DNA from 4 places in the Variovorax sp. AB1(2024) genome. Region 4 is predicted to be linked to each of the others. Evidence: predicted binding sites of a transcription regulator. Region 4 holds the regulator's gene; each other region holds the start of a gene.
What was found. The regulator sigma-54, encoded in region 4, starts transcription at its own class of promoters, with help from an activator protein. The targets are predictions, from matches to a motif close to TGGCANGNAANCTGCTTT.
Positions count from the first base shown of each region.

Region 1: a site for sigma-54 is predicted at 972-989, ahead of atzF (allophanate hydrolase). Genes of this name have one in related genera too.
Region 2: a site for sigma-54 is predicted at 1,240-1,257, ahead of WIX39_RS01575 (isopenicillin N synthase family dioxygenase). Genes of this name have one in related genera too.
Region 3: a site for sigma-54 is predicted at 1,332-1,349, ahead of WIX39_RS06165 (ammonium transporter). Genes of this name have one in related genera too.

Region 1 is NZ_JBBHKP020000001.1:1,216,624-1,218,822, forward strand. Features, by position in the region: gene WIX39_RS05855 (M48 family metallopeptidase) at 1-816, shown strand, start outside; gene atzF (allophanate hydrolase) at 1,018-2,199, shown strand, end outside.
Region 2 is NZ_JBBHKP020000001.1:328,255-330,453, reverse strand. Features, by position in the region: gene WIX39_RS01575 (isopenicillin N synthase family dioxygenase) at 181-1,182, opposite strand; gene rutR (HTH-type transcriptional regulator RutR) at 1,409-2,116, shown strand; gene rutF (NADH-dependent FMN reductase RutF) at 2,182-2,199, opposite strand, start outside.
Region 3 is NZ_JBBHKP020000001.1:1,279,348-1,281,546, forward strand. Features, by position in the region: gene WIX39_RS06160 (hypothetical protein) at 1-41, opposite strand, end outside; gene WIX39_RS06165 (ammonium transporter) at 60-1,295, opposite strand; gene WIX39_RS06170 (TSUP family transporter) at 1,672-2,199, shown strand, end outside.
Region 4 is NZ_JBBHKP020000001.1:1,461,404-1,463,602, forward strand. Features, by position in the region: gene lptB (LPS export ABC transporter ATP-binding protein) at 1-349, shown strand, start outside; gene WIX39_RS06980 (RNA polymerase factor sigma-54) at 370-1,977, shown strand; gene WIX39_RS06985 (phospholipase D family protein) at 1,988-2,199, shown strand, end outside.

The DNA of each region.
Region 1 (2,199 bases), 240 kb from region 4:
TCCGCGGCGTCGCCCTGGAATCCCCGGCGCGCCTTCCTGCTGGCCGCCGCCGGCGCGGCGCTGGGCGGCCCGGCGCTGGCGCAGGTCGACGTGGGCAAGGCATCGGTGGCGCGCAACCTCGTGCCCGCCGACAAGATCGAGGCGGCCGGGGTGCAGCAATACGGCCAGCTGCTCGAACAGGCCCGCGCCAAGGGCGCGCTCGCCGGCGACAACGACCCGCAGCTGCAGCGCCTGCGCGCCATCGCGACCCGCCTCATTCCGTTTGCCACGCCGTGGAACTCGCGCGCCCGCAGCTGGAAGTGGGAGGTCAGCCTGATCGGCAGCAAGCAGATCAACGCCTTCTGCATGCCCGGCGGCAAGATCGCCTTCTTCACCGGCATCCTCGACCAGCTCAAGCTCACGGACGACGATGTCGCGATGGTCATGGGCCACGAAATGGCTCACGCGCTGCGCGAACACGCGCGCGCCCGCATGGCCAAGAGCGCGGGCACCGGCGCGGTGCTCTCGCTGGGTGCGCAGATGCTCGGCTGGGGCCAGGTGGGCGACCTGGCGGCGCGCGCGGGCACGCAGCTCATCACCCTCAAGTTCAGCCGCAGCGACGAGACCGAGGCCGACCTCGTGGGGCTGGAACTCGCGGCGCGCGCGGGCTACGACCCGAAGGCTTCGGTGTCGCTGTGGCAGAAGATGGCCGCGGCGTCGAAGAACCAGGGGAGCCTGAACTTCCTTTCCACGCACCCGAGCGGGCCGGACCGCATCACGAAGCTGGAAGCCAACCTGCCCAAGGTCGAGAAGCTCTACCGCGACGCAAGGAAATAGCTCACCCCCAGGCTTCGCGCACTTCGTGTCGCTGCGCCAACCCCCTTGCAGGGGGGCAACACCTGCGGCCCGGCGAAGCCGGTTCCGCGGTGTTTCACGACATGACACCCAACGGCTGATACCTATCGAGCGGGCTGCGCGACCTCGGCAGCCGCTGGCACGCCGTTTGCATCTCAACTTGTACACATGTTTGGATGCCTAATGATGGTGCATGAAGAAAACCGGGAAAGCGGGTCGCCCGACGCCGCCTGGATCGCGAAATTCGCCGCGCCCTTGGCGGATGCGGCGGCCGGCAAGGCCCTGGACTTCGCCCTGCCGCTCGCCGGACTGCGCTTCGCGGTCAAGGACAACATCGACGTGGCCGCCGTGCCCACCACGGCGGCCTGCCCGGCCTTCGACCGGCTCCCCACGGTCCACGCGGCCGTGGTGCAGCGCCTGCTCGAAGCCGGTGCATCGCTGGCCGGCAAGACCAACCTCGACCAGTTCGCCTGCGGCCTGAACGGCACGCGCTCGCCGTACGGCGAGGTGCCCAACGCCTTCGACGCACGGTACGTTTCGGGCGGCTCCAGCTCGGGTTCGGCCTATGTGGTGGCAACCGGCGAGGTCGACTTCGCGCTGGGCACCGACACCGCGGGCTCGGGCCGCGTGCCGGCCGGGCTCAACAACATCGTCGGCCTCAAGCCTTCGCGCGGCCTGCTGAGCACCTTCGGCGTGGTGCCCGCGGCGCAGAGCGCCGACTGCGTCTCCATCTTCGCGCGCACCGTCGCCACGGCGGTCGACGTGCTGCTGGCCGCCGCGGGCCACGACGCCCGCGACCCGTACTCCCGCGACATCGCCCTGAGCCGCAAGCCGCTGCCCGCGCATTTCCGCTTCGGCGTGCCCGACAGGCTGAGCTTCTTCGGCGACACCGCCGCCGAACGGGCGTTCAACGAGGCGACCGCGCGGCTGCTGGCCATGGGCGGCTCGCCCGTCACCATTTCCTATGCCCCGCTCGCCGAGGCCGCCGCGCTGCTCTATGAAAGCGCGCTGGTCGCCGAGCGCTACGCCGCGGTGCGCGAGTTCTTCGATGCGCACGGCGACGAGGTGATCGAGCCCGTGCGCGGCATCCTCGCGAGCGGGCGCAACTACGGCGCCGCCGACGTGTTCGAGGCCCAGGCACGGCTGCGCGCCATCGCGCAGCAGGTCGAGCCGATGTGGCGCGACATCGACGTGCTGCTCGTGCCCACCGCGCCCACGCACTACACCCGCGAGCAGATGCGCGCCGACCCGGTGGCGCTCAACCGCAACCTCGGCGCGTACACCAACTTCGTCAACCTGCTCGACTACGCCGCGCTCTCCGTGCCCAGCAGCCTGCGCGCGGACGGCCTGCCCTTCGGCATCACG
Region 2 (2,199 bases), 1.1 Mb from region 4:
CAGGGCGCGTGCACAGGCCGTCGGGTACTCCCCTCCGCGAATGTCCCCCGGCCTGCGGCCTCCTCCTTTATTTCGCTGCGGGGAGCACCCGACGCCCTGTGCACAGGGCACGCTGCTGGTGCTCGGCTGATCAACAACTGCTCGGCGTGAGCGCGCCCCGAAGAACAGCGGTAAGTCATCTCAAGCCACCGCCTTGGTCCCGCCAAAGGTCGTCTGCTTGACGAACTTTGACGTCAGGTGGTCTCCGGAGGAAATGGGTGCGTACTTGGCAACCTCGCCGGGCGCGAGGCAGCTCGGCAGGCACTCGACCATCGCGTCGTAGTTCGGCTGGTGGAAGAACACCAGCGACTGGCGGCGGTTGGTGCTCGCCACCTCGAACGGCGGGTTGATCACGCGGTGCAGTGTGGACACCCACTGGTCGTTGGTCCACTGCATCATCAGGTCGGCAATGTTGACGACCAGGCCGCCCTCGACCTGCGGCACGTCGACCCACTGGCCTGCCTTGTTGAACACCTGCAGGCCCTTGTCGTCGGGCAGCACGATGGTGAGGCTGCCGTAGTCGCTGTGCGCGCCCGCGCGCAACTGGCCCGGCAGCGGCTGCTCGCGCTGCGGCGGATAGCTCAGCACGCGGAACATGCTGATGTGCTCGTCGATCTTGTCGTCGAAGAAGGTCTCGGGCAGGGAAAGGCCGAGCGCGAAGATGCGCATCAGCGAGCGCGAGAGATCGCTCATGGCCTCGAAGTAGCCTTCGTAGGCTTCGCGGAAACCGTCGATGGGCGGCCAGCTGTTGGGCTCGAAGTGCGGGCCGGCGGCGGGGCCGCGGTGATAGTCGTCGTCGGGCACGTTCGACGGGCCGATGGAGAACGACTCCTTCAGGTCGCCGGGCGCTGCCTCTTCCAGGCTGTAGGAGAGCCCCTCTTCGCCGACCGCGCTGTAGCCGCGCACCGCGTCTTCGCGCGGCCGGTCGACCTTGCGCTTCTCGGCCAGCGGCATGTCGAAGAACTGGCGCGAGAGCGACGACACGCGCTCTATCAGCTCGGGCGCGATGCCGTGGTTGGTGATGACGAGAAAGCCGATGCTTCGGCAGGCTTCGTCGACTTTTCTCGCAACCGCCGACTTGCCTTCGGCGGTGCCGTCGAAGTAGGGCGCGAGATCGATGATGGGAACGGACAGCAGGGTCATGGCGGCTTCCTCATTCGGTCGGTCATGCAGTCGTGCATGCGTTGGCATGCCTTTCGCCATGCAACGTCTGTGCCAGTTGGACCAAATGGACAAATCGCATTCGCCGCGTCAGCATGGTGCGCAACACCGCGTCGTGCCGCCGGTCGTGACGCAAGGCGATGCACCGTGGCCTTACAGTGGTGCGCCGTTTGAAAACCGATGAACGTGAAGAGAAGAGCGAGGGAAGATGCCGAAGACCAAGGCGCTGGCCGCAGCCAGCAGCAGTACCGACAAACCGGCGCGCAAGCGTGCCAAGCCGGCCGTGCGCAGTGCGTCGGCCGTGAACCGGCGGCTGCGCCAGATCGAGGACAAGCGCAGCGCGATCCTCGGCGCGGCGCTGGGGCTGTTCTCGCGCTTCGGCCTGCACGGCACGTCGATCGACCAGGTGGCGGCGCGTGCCGACGTGTCGAAGAGCAACCTGCTCTATTACTTCGCGAACAAGGAAGAGCTCTACGTCAACGTGCTGCGCGACCTGCTCGCGCTGTGGCTCGAACCTCTGCGCGGCTTCAGCGCCGAGCAGGACCCGGCGGAGGCCATCGGCGGGTACATACGCCGCAAGCTGGTGGTGTCGCGCGACCGGCCCGATGCATCGCGGCTGTTCTGCCTTGAAATGATCCAGGGCGCGCCGCTGCTGCGCGACGAACTGGACCGCGAGCTGCGCTCGCTGGTGGAGAAGAAATCGGAAGTGATCCGCGCCTGGGTCGAGTCCGGCAAGCTGGCGCCGGTCGATCCGCACCACCTGATCTTCGCGCTGTGGGCGGTGACGCAGCACTACGCGGATTTCGGCGTGCAGGTGCAGGCGCTGACGGGGCACACGCTGGAAGATGCGGCGTTCTTCGAGGAGACGGTGGAGAACGTTCAGCGCATCGTGCTGCAGGGCATCGCGCCGCGCTGACTCTTATCCATCGAGCGCTCTGCCCGCCCCCCTCCCGGCCTTCCCCCAAAGGGGGAGGAAGCAATTCAGTGCTGGGGCGGCGC
Region 3 (2,199 bases), 180 kb from region 4:
GCGGCGAGGGCGATGCGTTCGCTTTCGGACATGGATGGCATGGTTCCTCCGTCGGTGGATCAACTCCCCAGTTGTTCCTTGTGCTGTGCAAGATCGAGGCCCAGTACTTCGCTGTCGGCCTCCACGCGCAGCCCGACCAGCACGTGCACCAGGAAAAGCACCACCGCCGTCCCCGTTGCGCTGTAGATCGCCACGCTGCCGACCGCGATCGCCTGCGTCAGCACGTCGCCGGTGGCGCCCGAGATGCGCGCGTCGGCGAACACGCCCGTGAGCAGTGCGCCCACGATGCCCCCGATGCCGTGCACGCCGAACACGTCGAGCGAGTCGTCCGCACCCAGCATGTGCTTCAGCCCGGTGGCGCCCCAGTAGCAGGCCAGGCCCGCGATGGCGCCGATGGCCAGTGCCGCCAGCGGCGTGACGAAGCCGGCCGCCGGCGTGATGGCCACCAGCCCGGCCACCAGGCCCGAGCACAGGCCCAGCAGCGAGGGGCTGCGCCGCACGATCCACTCGCCGAGCATCCAGCTCATGGCGCCGGCAGCCGCCGCGATGTGCGTCACCAGCATCGCCAGGCCGGCACGCCCGTCGGCCGCCACCGCCGAGCCCGCATTGAAGCCGAACCAGCCGACCCACAGCAGGCCCGCGCCCATCATGGTGAAAGCCAGGTTGTAGGGCTCGAAGGCCTCGCGCCCGTAGCCCTTGCGCGGACCCAGCGCATAGGCGCACACCAGCCCGGCGATGCCGGCGTTGACGTGCACCACCGAGCCGCCCGCGAAGTCGAGCGCGCCCATCTGCGCGAGCCAGCCGCCCGGCTCCCACACCCAGTGCGCGATCGGCGCATAGACCAGCACGCTCCACAGCAGCGCGAACCACAGCACCGCCGAGAAGCGCATGCGCTCGACGAAGGCGCCGAGCACCAGCGCGGTGGTGATGATCGCGAAGGTCAGCTGGAACATCGCGTAGACCGACTCCGGCACGTTGGGCGCCACGTGGCTCACCGCCACCTGGCCGGCTTCCTTCAGGTATTCGAAGCCCGAGAACCAGAAGCGGCCCGCGCCGCCGAGCCACGGCCAGCCCTCGGTGAAAGCCAGCGAGTAGCCCACGGCGAACCACGTCAGCGACACCGCCGCAGCGACCGCCACCACGGCCGCCATCGTGGCCAGCACGTTCTTGCGGCGCACCATGCCCGCGTAGAAGAGCGCGATGCCGGGCAGCGTCATCAGCAGCACCAGCGCGGTCGAGGTCATCATCCAGGCGGTGTCCGCCGCGTTGATGGAGGCTTGCGATGCCAGTGCCATGGTCGTTTCTTCTTCGAGTGTTGGGCTGTGGCCGGACGTGCACAAGTCGTGCCACATCGTTAACCAGCAGAAACACTTTGGTTTGCGAATCTACCTTCCGACTTAATGCAAAGCGGGTAATTCCTAATGCACTGGGCCGGTGCACGCCCTAAAGTCACGCCACTCGCGAACGGGCCCTGCTCGTGCTGCCGAGGGTCCGAGGAGACAGTTTCCAAGCAACTAGAAAAAAATGCTTCAAAGGCTCCGTACGAGATGCCGTGTTTGAGTTTGAAAGGCGCCGCTGGTCGGCGCCTTTTTTATGCCCGCGCGGCTTGAAGCGCCGTCGTCTCCTGCTACTTTTTTGATAGCGTTACCCCGGTGAGAGAATCCGTCCCCTATGGAAATGCTGGTGGTGACGGGCGCCTCGCTGCTCGCGGGTTTTGTCGATTCGATCGTGGGCGGAGGCGGGCTGATCCTGGTGCCGGCATTGTTTGCCGTGTTCCCGGGCGCACCACCGGCCACGCTGCTGGGCACCAACAAGAGTGCGTCGATATGGGGCACGGCCGCCGCCGCCGCGCAGTTCAGCCAGCGGGTGAAGATGCGCTGGGGCGCCCTGTGGCCGGCCGCGCTGCTCGGTTTCGTCGGCTCGATGCTGGGCGCCTGGGGCGTCACGCTGTTTCCGGGCGACTTCCTGCGCCGCGCGCTGCCGGTCATCCTGCTGGGCGTGCTGCTCTACACGCTGGCGCGCAAGGACATGGGCCGGCTGCATGCGCCGCGCTTCAGCGGCCGCGCCGAGACGCTGGCGGCCTGCACCATCGGCCTGTCGATCGGGTTCTACGACGGCTTCTTCGGCCCGGGCGCCGGCAGCTTCCTGGTGTTCCTGTTCGTGCGCTGGATGGGCTATGACTTCCTCAACGCCTCGGCC
Region 4 (2,199 bases):
CGTCGACCACCTGCGCGATTCGCCGGCGTTGGCGCTGTCGGGCGGCGAGCGACGCCGCGTCGAGATCGCACGCGCCCTGGCCACCCAGCCGCGCTTCATCCTGCTGGACGAACCCTTCGCCGGCATCGACCCGATCGCCGTCATCGAAATCCAGCGGATCATCAGCTTCCTGAAAGAGCGCGGCATCGGCGTGCTCATCACCGACCACAACGTGCGCGAAACGCTGGGCATCTGCGATCACGCGTTCATCATCAGCGACGGGCATGTGCTGGCACAAGGTACGCCCTCGGAGATCGTCGACAACGCCGAGGTACGCAGGGTGTACCTAGGCGAACACTTCCGTATGTAAGGAAGGGTCGGGTTCTCCACATGAAGCAAGGGCTGTCCCTTCGCGTCTCGCAGCACTTGGCGTTGACGCCCCAGCTGCAGCAGTCGATCAGGCTGCTCCAACTCTCCACGCTCGAACTGAGCCAGGAAGTGGAGCAGATGCTCGACGAGAACCCCTTCCTCGAGCGCACCGCGGAAGAAGCGGCGCGCGAGGAGTTCGGGCTCGACACCGCCGACGCCCCCGCTGCGCGCGATGACGGCAGTGACGGCGGCGACGGCGAGAGCGACTTCACCCCGCCGCCCGCCAGCACCTCCACCGCCTCGACCGAGACCGCCACCACCACCACGGCCGACTCCGACGGCCCCGCCGCCGAGATCGCCGAGCGCGAGCCCGACTGGGAAGGCGACGGCACCGTCGACATGGCGCCCGACGACAGCGAGTGGGGCAGCGACGCTCCCGCGCGCCAGAACAACCTGGGCGACGACGAACGCGCCGACGCCACCGAACTCGCGCGCAGCCAGGAATCGCTGCAGTCGTTCCTGCACCGCCAGGCGCTGAGCCTGCGCCTGAGCGAGAACGACAGCGCCGCGCTGCGCTTCCTGATCGAGTCGCTCAACGACGACGGCTACCTCGAAGACTCCCTGCCTGCGCTGGCCTCGGGCCTGGCCGGCGACGACAACGACCAGTTCGACGACCTGGTGCACCACTTCCAGGTGGCGCTCGGCCTGCTGCAGAGCCTGGAGCCGGTGGGCGTGGGGGCGCGCGACCTCGGCGAATGCCTGAGCATCCAGCTGCGCGCGCTGGCCGCCGAGGACGACGACGAAGACGAAGAGCAGGCACAGGTCTACAAGACCGCGATCGCCATCTGCAAGCAGCCGATGGAACTGCTCGCGCGGCGCGACTTCAAGCGCCTGGCCACGCTCACCCGCAGCAGCGAAGAGCTGGTGCGCTCGGCGCTGCAGGTCATTGCGCGGCTGGAGCCCAAGCCGGGGCGCCGTTTCGTCGACGTCGAGCGCAACATCGTCATTCCCGACGTGATCGTCACCAAGACCGGACGCGGCACCAACGTCAAGTTCCGCGTCATGCTGAATCCCGAGGTCATGCCGCGCCTGCGCGTGCACGACATCTATGCCGGCGCGCTCAAGTCGCACAAGGGCGAGGGCAGCCAGGCGCTGTCGCAGCGGCTGCAGGAGGCGCGCTGGTTCATCAAGAACATCCAGCAGCGCTTCGACACCATCCTGCGCGTGAGCAACGCCATCGTCGAGCGCCAGAAGAGCTACTTCGTGCACGGCGAGCTGGCCATGCGCCCGCTGGTGCTGCGCGAAATTGCGGACGAACTGGGCCTGCACGAATCCACCATCTCGCGCGTGACCACCGCCAAGTACATGGCCACGCCGTTCGGCACGGTCGAGCTGAAGTATTTCTTCGGCTCGGCGCTGGGCACCGAGACCGGCGGCAATGCGTCGAGCACGGCGGTGCGCGCGCTGATCAAGCAGTTCGTGAGCTCCGAGAGCATCAAGAAGCCGCTGTCGGACAGCCAGATCTCCGAGATGCTGAAGGAGCAGGGCATCGAGTGCGCGCGCCGCACCGTGGCCAAGTACCGCGAAGCCTTGCGCATTGCGCCCGCCAACCTGCGCAAGGCCCTGTAGAAAGCCTTCGATGAGCCGTCTCCCGATGTCGCGCTGGGGCCATTGGGTGATCGCTTTGCTGGCCGTGCTGCTGTTCAGCGGCTGCGCCACCCTGCCCGACGAGGCGCCGCGCCCGCCCACCAAGGCCATGGCCGTGTCGCCCGACACCGCGCTCGGCAAGCTCGCGATGGCGGCCCAGCCCGACCCCGACCTGAGCGGCTTTCGCCTGATGCCCGGCGGCGA